One region of the Streptomyces sp. NPDC093600 genome, then DNA from elsewhere that is predicted to be linked to it. Evidence: riboswitches for the same ligand, from Rfam matches in the RefSeq annotation. Region 1 holds a riboswitch; each other region holds the start of a gene.

What was found. Region 1 has a riboswitch for cyclic di-AMP ahead of ACIRB4_RS16850 (C40 family peptidase). Riboswitches for the same ligand answer to the same signal wherever they lie in the genome.
Positions count from the first base shown of each region.
Region 2: another riboswitch for cyclic di-AMP. It lies ahead of ACIRB4_RS21440 (transglycosylase family protein); the one in region 1 lies ahead of ACIRB4_RS16850 (C40 family peptidase).
Region 3: another riboswitch for cyclic di-AMP. It lies ahead of ACIRB4_RS23720 (transglycosylase SLT domain-containing protein); the one in region 1 lies ahead of ACIRB4_RS16850 (C40 family peptidase).
Region 4: another riboswitch for cyclic di-AMP. It lies ahead of ACIRB4_RS16290 (peptidoglycan DD-metalloendopeptidase family protein); the one in region 1 lies ahead of ACIRB4_RS16850 (C40 family peptidase).

Region 1 is NZ_JBIWIU010000006.1:42,286-45,221, forward strand. It holds gene ACIRB4_RS16840 (8-amino-7-oxononanoate synthase) at 1-643, shown strand, start outside; gene ACIRB4_RS16845 (ATP-binding protein) at 843-1,271, shown strand; gene ACIRB4_RS16850 (C40 family peptidase) at 1,302-1,778, opposite strand; cyclic di-AMP (ydaO/yuaA leader) riboswitch at 1,782-1,980, opposite strand; gene ACIRB4_RS16855 (ATP-dependent Clp protease proteolytic subunit) at 2,295-2,936, opposite strand, start outside.
Region 2 is NZ_JBIWIU010000008.1:285,145-288,080, reverse strand. It holds gene eno (phosphopyruvate hydratase) at 1-492, opposite strand, end outside; gene ACIRB4_RS21440 (transglycosylase family protein) at 834-1,529, opposite strand; cyclic di-AMP (ydaO/yuaA leader) riboswitch at 1,533-1,752, opposite strand; gene ACIRB4_RS21435 (transglycosylase family protein) at 1,967-2,936, opposite strand, start outside.
Region 3 is NZ_JBIWIU010000010.1:98,308-101,243, forward strand. It holds gene ACIRB4_RS23715 (hypothetical protein) at 1-706, shown strand, start outside; gene ACIRB4_RS23720 (transglycosylase SLT domain-containing protein) at 752-1,648, opposite strand; cyclic di-AMP (ydaO/yuaA leader) riboswitch at 1,653-1,813, opposite strand; gene ACIRB4_RS23725 (PadR family transcriptional regulator) at 2,185-2,571, shown strand; gene ACIRB4_RS23730 (hypothetical protein) at 2,561-2,936, shown strand, end outside.
Region 4 is NZ_JBIWIU010000005.1:333,733-336,668, reverse strand. It holds gene ACIRB4_RS16295 (SGNH/GDSL hydrolase family protein) at 1-653, opposite strand, end outside; gene ACIRB4_RS16290 (peptidoglycan DD-metalloendopeptidase family protein) at 824-1,786, opposite strand; cyclic di-AMP (ydaO/yuaA leader) riboswitch at 1,791-1,947, opposite strand; gene ACIRB4_RS16285 (tyrosine-protein phosphatase) at 2,338-2,936, shown strand, end outside.

The DNA.
Region 1 (2,936 bases):
GGTCTTCTCGGTGGACGGCGACAAGGCCCCGCTGGCCGAACTGGCCCGGGCCTGCCGGGACCACGGCGCCGCGCTCGTCGTCGACGACGCCCACGGCCTGGGCGTCCTCGGGGAGGGGGGCCGGGGCGCCCTGCACGCCGCGGGTCTCGCCGGTGACGAGGACGTCGTCGCCACCCTGACCCTCTCCAAGTCCCTCGGCAGCCAGGGCGGCGCCGTCCTCGGCCCCGCGCGGGTCATCGAGCACCTGGTCAACGCGGCCCGGACGTTCATCTTCGACACCGGGCTCGCCCCGGCGGCCGTGGGCGCCGCACTCGCGAGCCTGCGCCTGATCCACGGCGAGCCCGGGCTCGCGGAGCGGGCGAGGAGGGTGGCCACGACCTTGTACCGGCTCCTGACCGACGGCGGGCTGACCGCCGTACGCCCGGACGCGGCCGTGGTCTCGGTGCGCGCCCCCTCGCCGGAGGCGGCGCTGAGGTGGGCGGCGGACTGCCGGGCGGAGGGCCTGGCGGTGGGCTGCTTCCGGCCCCCTTCGGTGCCGGACGGCATCTCCCGGCTGCGGCTCACGGCCCGCGCGGATCTCAGCGACACCCAGATCGCCGAGGCGGTGGCGACGATCGTCCGCACCGCCCCGGCAGGCTCCTAGGGAGTGTCCCGCGGACCGGCCCGATATGCCTTAGGGGAGAGCCGCCTCAAAAAGGTTGCGCCTCGCCGGAGTTCACCGCATCGGGGGACAGATATCGGCATATCTTGGGGGATCGACACCCATGGCGGTACGTCCGGTGGCACTCTGACGGCGAGCGCAATCCGGGGCGGGGCCCCGGTGGGAAAGGGACAGCGTCGCCATGGCAGACCATCAGGAAGCAACCGTCACTCTGCCGAGCGATCCCGCCTCGGTGTCCGCCGCACGAAGATATGTCGCCGACGTTCTCGGCGAGTGGGGCCTCCCGGACGGCAGCGCCACCGCCGACACCGTCCGGCTGATCGTCTCGGAACTGGCCACCAACGCCGTCCAGCACACCTTCGGCCAGTCGCCCACCTTCACCGTCGACGTCCGCCTGGAGCGCGAGGAGCGGCTGTGCGTCGGCGTCACCGACAGCCATCCGCGCCGGCCCCGGCGGCTGCCGGCGGCCGTGCAGCAGGACAACGGCCGGGGGATGGTGATCATCCGCTTCCTCGCGGCCGAGGCGGGTGGCCGGCTCGCGGTCACCCCGACCGCCGACGGCGGCAAGACCGTCTGGATCACGCTGCCCTGGAAGGCTTCCCTGGTCTAGGGCCTCTCGTTCCGGTCAATGCCGGGCCCGTCAGCGGACCCGGCCGTAGTAGATCTTCGAGGACCAGATCTTGTCGAGCTTCACCCAGGAGCCGGTCTTGGGGGAGTGCCAGATCTTGTTGCCACCGGCGTAGATGCCCACGTGGTAGACCCTTCCGCCGGAGTGGAAGAACACCAGGTCGCCCCGCTGCCTGCTGGAGGCGGAGATGTGCCGGGTCTTGTTGTACTGCTGCTGCGCGGTACGGGGCAGCGACTTGCCCGCCTTCTTGTACGAGTAGAGCGTGAGCCCCGAGCAGTCGAACCTGCTCGGCCCGGTCGCTCCGTACTTGTAAGGCGATCCCTTCTTGGCGGCGGCGATGCGCAGCGCCTTGTCGGCGTGTGCGGTCGCGGCCTGGGCCTCCGGTGCGCCGCCCGGCGCCAGCAGCGTGCCGCCGACGGCGGCGAGGGTGAGAGCCGAGACGGCTCCGGCCCGGGACAGCAGGGACGGGACATGAATCTGCGCAGTCATGCGCAACCCTTCGTCAGCCGCCTGTGAAGGATGACCTGTCGGGTTCGGGCAGGACGAAGATGCCCGGCCGCGGCTGCGGCTTCACCCCGAGGGACGGCCCACCTGCTCGGTCGTCCCGTGCTGCTCGGGTCCTCCACTCCTGCCGATCCACTCCTGTCGACCAGACGTCCGGGACAGCGGCAGGACTCGGCGTCCGCCCGGACCGCCCCGCCGCGGTGGCGGGGGCTTGTCGTCGTCACGGATCTTGACCCAAACACTGGTCGAAAACCGAGCTGAAACGGCGATATGTGAGGCTCCTCACGACTGATCCGTTCGAGTGGACAAGAAGGTTTCGTGATCTTCAGAGGTTTGGTCGACGGGCCCCGTACCAGGGCTGGAACAGCCGATTCCGCCAGATGTGTGCACCTGTCCTGCAACTCACCCCTCCCATAAGTCGATTCGTCGACTACGCCGAACGAGGGAGGGATTTCACGGCGCCGGTGCTCCGAGTGGACCTCGACACGACACGCGGGAATGTCAACTGGCCGGTGCGCCGGGGAACCTGACGGGACCCGCGCCGCGCTTCGCGTCCCGGTTCTGGATCACGTGGTCCACCAGGCCGTACGCCGTGGCGGCCGGCGCGTCGAGAACGGTGGTCCGGTCGATGTCGGCGTCGATCCGCTCACGGCTCCGCCCGGTGTGGGTGGCCAGCATCCCGGCCACCATCGCGCGCAGGCGCAGCAATTCCCGCGCCTGGATGTCGAGATCGCTGGGCTGCCCGTGCAACGGCTCGGCCATTGCTGGCTGCTGGAGCACGATCCGGGCTCCGGGCAGGGCGAGCCGCTTGCCCGGGGCTCCCGCCGCGAGCAGGACGGCGGCCGTGGAGGCGGCCTGCCCGAGGCAGGTGGTCGCCACGTCGCAGGTGATCACCTGCATCGTGTCGTAGATGGCGGACAAGGAGCTGAGCGAGCCGCCGGGGGAGTTGATGTAGAGCGAGATGTCCCGGTCCGGGGCGGCGTACTCCAGGTGCAGCAGCTGTGCGATCACGTCGTTGGCCGACGTCTCGTCGATCGGTGTGCCGAGGAAGACGATCCGCTCCTGGAGCAGCTTGGAGTACGGATCGAGGGTCCGGATCCCGGAGCTGGTGCGCTCGGTGAACTCGGGCAGCACATAGCGAAG
Region 2 (2,936 bases), on a different contig from region 1:
GATGTCCACGTTGGAGTCGGCGTGCGAGCCGCCGTTCAGGATGTTCATCATCGGAACGGGCAGCAGGTGCGCGTTCGGGCCGCCGAGGTAGCGGAAGAGCGGCAGGTCGGACGCCTCGGAGGCGGCGTGCGCGACGGCGAGGGAGACGCCGAGGATGGCGTTGGCGCCGAGCGAGGACTTGTCCGGGGTGGCGTCCAGGTCGAACATCGCCTGGTCGATCAGGCGCTGCTCGGTGGCGTCGTAGCCGACGAGCTCCGGGCCGATCTGCTCGATGACGGCGAGGACGGCCTTCTCGACACCCTTGCCCTGGTAGCGGTTCGGGTCACCGTCGCGGAGCTCGAGGGCCTCGAACGCACCGGTGGAGGCACCGGACGGAACAGCAGCACGGCCGGTGCTGCCGTCGTCGAGGCCGACCTCGACCTCGACCGTGGGGTTGCCTCGGGAGTCCAGGATTTCCCGGGCTACGACGACGTCGATGGACGGCACGAGCATCTCCTTCTGGGATGTGAAGCTAGATGTGACGCATGCGGTGCAGGGTCTCTTTGGCCTTGCGACAAGAGCCTAACCGGCTCCCGGCCTCCAGCCAGCCGGGCGCCCGCCCGCTGGGACGAAAAAGGACCCAAGGGCATGCATCTATGGACGAACGACCTCAGAACTACTGGACGGTAACGAGGCGGGAGCCTTGGCGGGCGGGGCTCGAACGCGCGGAACCCCGGTCCGGCGCGCACGGGGGAAGGGCGCGCCGGACCGGGGTGGTCACCGCGGGAGGGTCGTGGGGGCGAGACGCCCCCCGGGACCCGTGTGAGCCGCCGGACTCACGCGGGCCGCCTGACTCACTTCAGGTGGAGCTGCTGGCCCGGGTAGATCAGGTCGGCGTCGTCGACGATGTCCTTGTTGAGCTCGAAGAGCTTCGCCCAGCCGCCCTTGACGTCGTGCGCGGCGGCGATCTTGCTCAGCGTGTCGCCGGTCACGACCTTGTACTCGCCGTCACCCTTCGCGACCTTCTTGCCGGTCGGGGTGGTGACGGTCTTCTTCGACTCGGCCTTCTTGGGCGCGGCCTTCGGCGCGGTGCGCGACTCGCTGCGGGTCGTCGGCTGCTCGGCCTGACGCTCCTGCTGCGCGGGGGCGGCCTGCTCGGCGGAGCCGCCGTTGTACGCGGCGCTGGAGAGGCCCACGCCGCAGCTCGGCCAGGCACCCTTGCCCTGGCCGGCCAGGACCTTCTCGGCGACCGCTATCTGCTGCGACTTGGAGGCCTTGTCGGCGGTGGAGGCGTACGCGGTACCGCCGTAGGCGGCCCAGGTGGAGGCCGAGAACTGCAGGCCGCCGTAGTAGCCGTTGCCCGTGTTGATGGACCAGTTGCCGCCGGACTCGCACTGGGCGACGGCGTCCCACTCGGAGGCGGTGGCGGCCGAGGCGGACCCGGCGGTCATCAGCGGGGCGGCGACGGCGACACCGGCGACGCCGACGAGTGCGACGGCGCGGGTGGCCTTGGAAGCACGGCGGTGCTTGCCCTTACCGGAAAGCAGCATGCGATTTCTCCTCACCGACGCCTGCGAGGTGAGCTGTCGGGTTCGGACCAAGTGAGTTGTCCGGCCGCGTGACCAGCACGCGGCTCCACCCCAAGCCGGCCTTCCGTCCGTCTGTCTCGACGGCCGGGAACCGGCGCTTACCTTGGGTCCCCCGCTCCTGCCTACGGCGCTTGCGCGACGACTGTTCCCATCAACCGACGGCAGGATTCGGCGTTTCGGTCGACGGGGCCCGCGGTGGCGAGCGGTCACGACCGTAGACACAGACCCCCGCGAAGTTCAAAGACGTCTATAGGGGAGAAATCGCCCTTACTTGCCCTGTACCGAACAGCGTTTGCGCAGGTGAGAGGTGACGGAAGCAAAGTTTGCGGACGGAACACGCCGGTCGCGACAAAGAGACCCATGTCTCACTTGGCCAGAACCGGACATAAGCTGCCGAACTAGCCCTGCGCAGGGGCGGTTTCGGGCGTCAGGTCGAGGCTCTGACCAGGGAGGATGAGATCCGGATCGCCGCCCACCGTCCGGCGGTTGGCGTCATAGAGGGCGGTCCAGCCGCCGGGGAGCTCGTTCTCCTGAGCGATCTCGGCGAGATTGTCTCCGGGCTTGACGGTGTATTCGTCCGCAGTGCCCTGAGTGTCCGTATTCTCCGCACCCGTACCGGCGGTCACCTCACCTGTCACTCCGTCAGTCCCCGCGGACGGCGAGGCGTGGCGACCGGTTTCTCCGCTGCTGTCCGCAATGCCCGTCTCTTCGGGAGCGGCGTCGCCACGGTGCTTGCCGGTGCCGGGGGCGGCCGGCGCGGACGGCGTGACCGATGCCCCGGGGGCGGTGGGGGACGGCGTGACGGCGCCCGTCGAGGCGTCCGGCGTCGCGGGCGCGGTGGGGGCGGCGGGAGTGGCCGGGACGGTCCCGGGGGCCGTCGGGGCGGTCGGGAGGACCTCGGGAGCCGTCGGGGCAGCCTCGGTGGCCGTCGGGGCGATCGGAAGGCCCGTGGTGCGGTTCGACTCCTCGACCGGGCCCGTGGGCTCCTCCGGCACGAGGGCCGGCCCGGGGTCGACCTCGGGGGCGGTGCCGTCGTTCGTCAGGCCGGCGATCGGGGCGCAGGTGTCCCACTCCGTGCCGCCGGCGGCGAACGCCTTCTCGGCCACCACGATCTGCTGCGCACGGCTGGCCAGGTCGGCGCTGGAGGCGTACGCGAGGCCGCCGTGCCGCTCCCAGGTCTCCTGGGTGAACTGGAGCCCGCCGTAGAGCCCGTTGCCGAAGTTGGCGCTCCACAGGCCGCCCGACTCGCACTCGGCCACCCGGTCCCAGGTGGCGGCGTCGGCGGCGGAGGCGGAGCCCGCACCGAGCAGCGGCAGCGCGAGGGCCGATCCGGTCACGCCTGCGGCGACGACGATGGCGGGGGCCTGG
Region 3 (2,936 bases), on a different contig from region 1:
CGCCTGCACGAAGACACCACCCCTGCCGCCCATCACGGGAGCGGCGGGACCGCCCGGCCAACGAGACGCCGCACCCCACGACCGCCCGGCCCCCCTGCGAACACCGTCCTCGGCCGACCGCATCCCGGGAGTGGGCCCGCTCACCCGCGCGCGGGTTCCCGACGGCACCGGTCAGGCCCTCGTCGTCGTCGGAGAGACCGCGGACACCAACCGGGCCACCGCCGTGCTCTACGAACGCGACGAACGAAAGCAGTGGCGTCGCGTGGCGGGACCGTGGTCCGCGCACAACGCGCTGCGCGGCTGGACCACCCACCATGTGGCGGACGATCTGCGCACCCCGATCGGCGTGTTCCGCATCGGGGACGCCGGCGGGCGACTGCCCGACCCGGGCACACTGCTGCCGTACGACCAGGACGAGGAGTTCGCGCTCGACGGCACCGGCTTCGCCGGAGAGCCGCTGGAAGGCTCCTTCGACTACGTGATCGCCATCGACTACAACCGCGTCCCCGGTACGACCCCGCTCAACAAGAAGCGGCCCCTCGGACTCGGGCGGGGCGGAGGTGTATGGATCCACGTGGACCACGGCGGGCCCACCCAGGCGTGCGTCTCGCTTCCCCGCGAGGTCATGCCGCGACTCCTGCGCGCCCTGGATCCGCGGAAGGAACCGGTCGTCGTCATGGGTCCGAAGGCGGACATCGCACGCTGAAGGGGCTCCGGGCCGACGGCCCGGAGCCCCCTGGGTGGCGCCGGATCAGTAGGGGCCGTTGACGTTGTCGATGGAGCCGTAGCGGTCGGCGGCGTAGTTGCACGCGGCGGTGATGTTGGCGACCGGGTCGAAGAGGTCCATCGACGTACCGGGCACGTGGTAGGCGAGGAAGGTCGGCTCGATCACCTGGAGCAGGCCCTTCGAGGGAGTGCCCTTGGCGGCGTTGGAGTCCCAGAGGTTGATCGCCTGCGGGTTGCCCGAGGACTCGCGCATGATGTTGCGGTGGATGCCGTCGTACGTGCCGGGGATGCCGTACCGGGCCATGACGTCCAGCGACTCCCGGATCCAGCCGTCGAGGTCGTTGGTGTACTGCTTGGCGGCCGCGGGGGCGGCCGGAGCGGCGGCCGGAGCCTGGCCGGGGGCGGCGCCGCGCTCCTGGGAACGGCTGGCGCGGTCGGTGGCGGACGTCGCGGCCTTCTTGGGCTCCACCTCGGCCTTCGCCTTGGCCTTCGCCTTCGTCTTCGGCTGCGCCTCGGGCGCGGTCGCCGACTGCTTGCGAATCGTCAGTTCGAGACCAGGGTGAATAAGTGACGGGTTGTCACCCACGGCGCTGCGGTTGATGCGGTACAGGACTTTCCAGCCGCCCGGAACGCCCTGCTCCTCAGCGATCACGGAAAGGGAGTCACCGCGCGCCACCGTGTACTTCTGGGCGGCGGTTCGGGGCGCTGCGGGAAGCGTTTCGTTGATCTTTTCGACGGTCCTCGCGGCGGCCTTCTCCGCGGTGATTCCGGTGGGGGCGCCGGCCGCCGTGGCGGGAGCGGCGTGGGCGGCGGCGGTCGCGACCAGGGGCAGGGCCAGTGCGGCGCCGCCCGTACTCGCGAGGGCGATGCCCCGGGTCAGAGGGCGTGACTTGGGGCGCCGGTGCTTACCGTGTGCGGGCATGACGAGTTCCTCTCCGGCGCCTGCGGGGTGAGCTGTCGGGTTCGGGCTGGAGATGCCCGGCCGCACGCGTGCGACTTCACCCCGATCCGATCCGGATTTTTTCCGAACCGGAGAGAAAAGTGGGTCCCCCGCTCCTGCCGACGGGTGAATAGGCGGTCTTTCGGACGGTGGCAGGATTCGGCGATCCGTCCGAATGCAGATGACCGTAGGCGAGAAATGGAGCCGAAAACAAGTCTCCGGGTCCTCGGGAATTCCCGAATACGGCGGCCGTGTGTGACGCCGCCCTCACTACCGGGCCCGAGCGCGCCGAACTCCCTTTGGCGGGCAGGCCGAGGGCCGGGGCCGAAACGGTTGCCTCGTCCGGCCGTGATTCACGTCACCCGGTAACGAATATCGCCCTTAACTGGAAATCGGCCACGCTGGGGAGAATCGAAAGAAAAATGAATAACGCCCCTCGGTGTCCCTTTTGATGGTTTATTACCCCCTGTGCGACCACTACCTTGCGATGCAAGGTAGTGGTGCCTATCATGCACCGCATGACAAAGGAGCCGCCGGGCGCCGGTGACCAGCGGCGCAGCCAGCTTCTGCGCGGAGTGCTCGACCTCTGCCTGCTCGCCCTGATCGCCGAACGGCCCCGATACGGCTTCGAGTTCGTCGAGGCGCTCACGGACAGCGGGCTGGAGCTGGTCAGCGAGGGCAGCATCTATCCACTGCTGTCCCGGATGGAGCGGGCCGGACTCGTCGAGTCGTTCCGCGCGCCGTCGTCCAGCGGCGGCGCACCCCGGAAGTACTACCGGCTGACCGGGGCGGGCCGCACCGAACTCGACCGGGGCCGGACCGTCTGGCGCACCTTCGCCGCGCAGGCCGGCCGCGTCCTCACCGACACCGACGAACCCACGGGGGAGACACCGCATGACAACTGAGCAGATACTCGCCGTCTGCCGCAGCAACTGGGAGTACCGCGGCCTCGACGACGCCGCCGTCCGCGACATGCTCGCCGAGCTCTCCGCCCACCTCCAGGACGCGGAGGCGGCCGGACGCGCACCACGCGACGTCGTCGGCGAGGACGTCAAGGCGTTCGCCGCCTCCTGGGCCCGGGCGCGCAGGCCGCTGCACCACAGAGTCCTCCGGATGGGCGCGATGATCCTCTTCGTCGCGGGCATCCTCCTGCTGTTCACGCACCTCGTCCGCTGGACGCCGGCCGTGGACATCACCGCCGGCCGCCTGGCCTTCTGGCTCGGCATCGGGGTGGTCACCGTCGTCCTGGAGCTGCGCCGCGGCTCCCTCG
Region 4 (2,936 bases), on a different contig from region 1:
GGCAGCGGCGGCCACGGCTGGTCCGGGTCGGCCGGTACCGGGATGCCGAGGACCTGGGCGGCGCGCAGCGCGACCCGGGTGTGCCCCTCGGGCGACAGATGCAGCCGGTCGCCGTCCCAAGCACGCCTGTCCTGGACGGACTTGAGCGACCAGAGGTCCAGGACCGGGCAGCCGTAACGGTCGGCGATGGACCGGACATGGGCCGTGTAGGTGGCGATCTTGCCGCGCAGATGGCGCAGCACGGGCACGTCCCGGGTGTCGAAGCCGGTCGTGACCATGACCGTGCCAACGGCGGAGGTGAGGTCGGCGACGGCGCGCTCGAAGCGCTCGGCGACGTCGTCCGGGTCGCTGCCGGGGCGGATGATGTCGTTGCCGCCCGCGCAGAAGGTCACCAGGTCGGGGGCGAGTTCCTTGGCGCGGGGGACCTGCTCCTCCACGATCTGGTCGAGGAGGCGGCCGCGTACGGCCAGATTGGCGTAACGGAACGCGTCGTGCTCCGGCAGCCGGTCGGCGAGCAGCACCGCGAAACGGTCCGCCCATCCCACATACGTCCCGTCGGGTCCGGGATCTCCGACGCCCTCGGTGAAGCTGTCACCGATCGCCGCGTACGACCCGAATACGTCCATGTCTCTTGATCTCGAATCGTCTGCCACGGGAGCACATCTTTCCCTTATGGGTGTGACCTACGCGACCGTAAGGAGGGGTTGACGATAGGTGAGATACACCACCGGTCAAGATTGCACCAAGCCGGAATACACCGAGGGCCCGGCACGAAGGTGCCGGGCCCGGGATGCGTGCCGATCGCGCGTCGGGCGACGACGCGTCAGATGCCGACGCCCTTCTGGCGCAGGTACGCCAGCGGGTCGATGTCCGAGCCGTAGCTCGGGCCGGTGCGGATCTCGAAGTGCAGGTGCGGACCGCTGGAGTTGCCGGTGGAACCGGACAGGCCGATCTGGTCGCCGCCGTTGACGGACTGGCCGGCGGAGACGGAGAGGGAGGAGAGGTGCGCGTACTGCGAGTAGGTGCCGTCCGCGTGCTGGATGACGACCTCGTTGCCGTACGAACCGCTCCAGCCGGCGGAGTACACGGTGCCCGCGCCGACGGCCTTGACGGAGGTGCCGGAGGAGGCCATGAAGTCGACACCGGTGTGGTAGCCGGAGGACCACATCGAACCGGAGGCGCGGTACGGCGTGGAGACGCCGCCGCTCACCGGGGCGACCCAGCCGGAGGAGGGCTGCGACGCCGGCTTCGACTCCACGGCGGCGCGCTCGCTGCTGCGGGAACTGCGCGACTCCGCCGACTCGGAGGTGGACTTCCCGGCCTTCGGAGCCGCCTTCGCCTTGGGGGTGGCGGCCTTGGGCGCGGCCTTCGGAGCCTCGGCCTTGGGCGCGGGCGCCTTGGCCGTGGACTTGGCGCCGAGGGTGAGCTTCATCCCGGGGAAGATCAGCGAGGGGTTCTCGCCGACGACCTGGCGGTTGTCCTCGTACAGCTTCTTCCAGCCGCCGGCCAGGTGGTGCTCGGCGGCGATCTTGGACAGATAGTCGCCGGCGACGACGGAGTACGTCTTCGGCTTGGCCTTGGCGGCGGCGGGCGCGGCGGCCGGGGCCTTCGCGGCGGCGGCGACGGCCTGCTCGGGCATCACGGCGGGAGCGGACTTCTCGGCGGCGTGGGCTCCGGTCGCGCCGAGGAGCGGCAGGGCGACGACGGCGCCACCCGTGCCGGCGGCGACGAATCCGCGCGTGATCGGATTGACCTTGGGACGGCGGTGCTTACCCTTCGCGGGCATGGCGAATTCCTCTCCGTCGCCTGCGAGGTGAGCTGTCGGGTTCGGACTGGAGATGTCCGGCCGCGTTCTCACGCGGCTTCACCCCGAGCCGGGCCGGCACGAGCCGGTTCGGCGTACTACCTGGGTCCCCCGCTCCTGCCATACGTGGGTGGGTGCGGATTCCGGACGGTGGCAGGATTCGGCGGTCCGACCGGATTGACGGTGACCGTAGACGAGCGGGGTCGGCGTGAACAAGCCGTCGCATTCATCTCGCATTCCCCGCCGTGAAATTCAACCGGAATTCCGGTCACCCTCCGCGATGACGGAGCCTCGATTCCCTTTTCTGCCAGGGCTATTGCGGAAGACGATCAGGCACGGTCCGTCACGGTTATGACGCTGCTCACGCCCCGGAACCCATCTCCCCAGCAATCAGGGCGCGTTATCCCTAACGCCCCAATTCGGACAGAACGCTCGTTACCGCCTCAGGGGTGTGCGAGCGGGCCGCCACCCGGAATGATTGCCCCAGGAACCGATCTCGTATCGTCGAAGTCCGCCAACACTCAGGAGCACTCGTGACGCAGCAGCTGCCGCAGGTCCCGTCGACCGAACCCGAGCTGACCGGGGTCCGAAACTTCAGGGACGTGGGCGGCCTGCCGACCGTGGACGGCGGGTCGGTGCGGTTCGGGCGCCTCTTCCGCAGCGGCCACCTCGCGCACGCCACGGAGGAGGACGCGGCCTTCCTGTCCACCCTCGGGCTGCACACCGTCTTCGACTTCCGCAACGCGGCGGACCGGAAGGTGGAGGGCGCGGACATCGAGCTGCCGGGTGTACGAAATGTGAACATTCCGCTCAATGACCCGGCCGACGGCAAGGAGTTCTGGAAGCTGGTCAGCGGGGGCAACCTGGAGCAGCTGCGCGGCGCGCTCGGCGACGGCAAGGCGGCCGACCGCATGGCCGAGTCGTACCGCAAGATGATCGTCGAGCGTACGGCGGAGCACAGCCGCGTCCTGCACGCGATGGCCGAGGACAGCGTTCCCGCCCTGATGCACTGCGCGGCCGGCAAGGACCGCGCGGGTCTGTCCATAGCGATCTCGCTGCTCGCGGTGGGCGTCGAGCGCGAGGCGATCGAGGCGGACTACATCAAGTCGAACGACCCCCACCGCCGCTACAA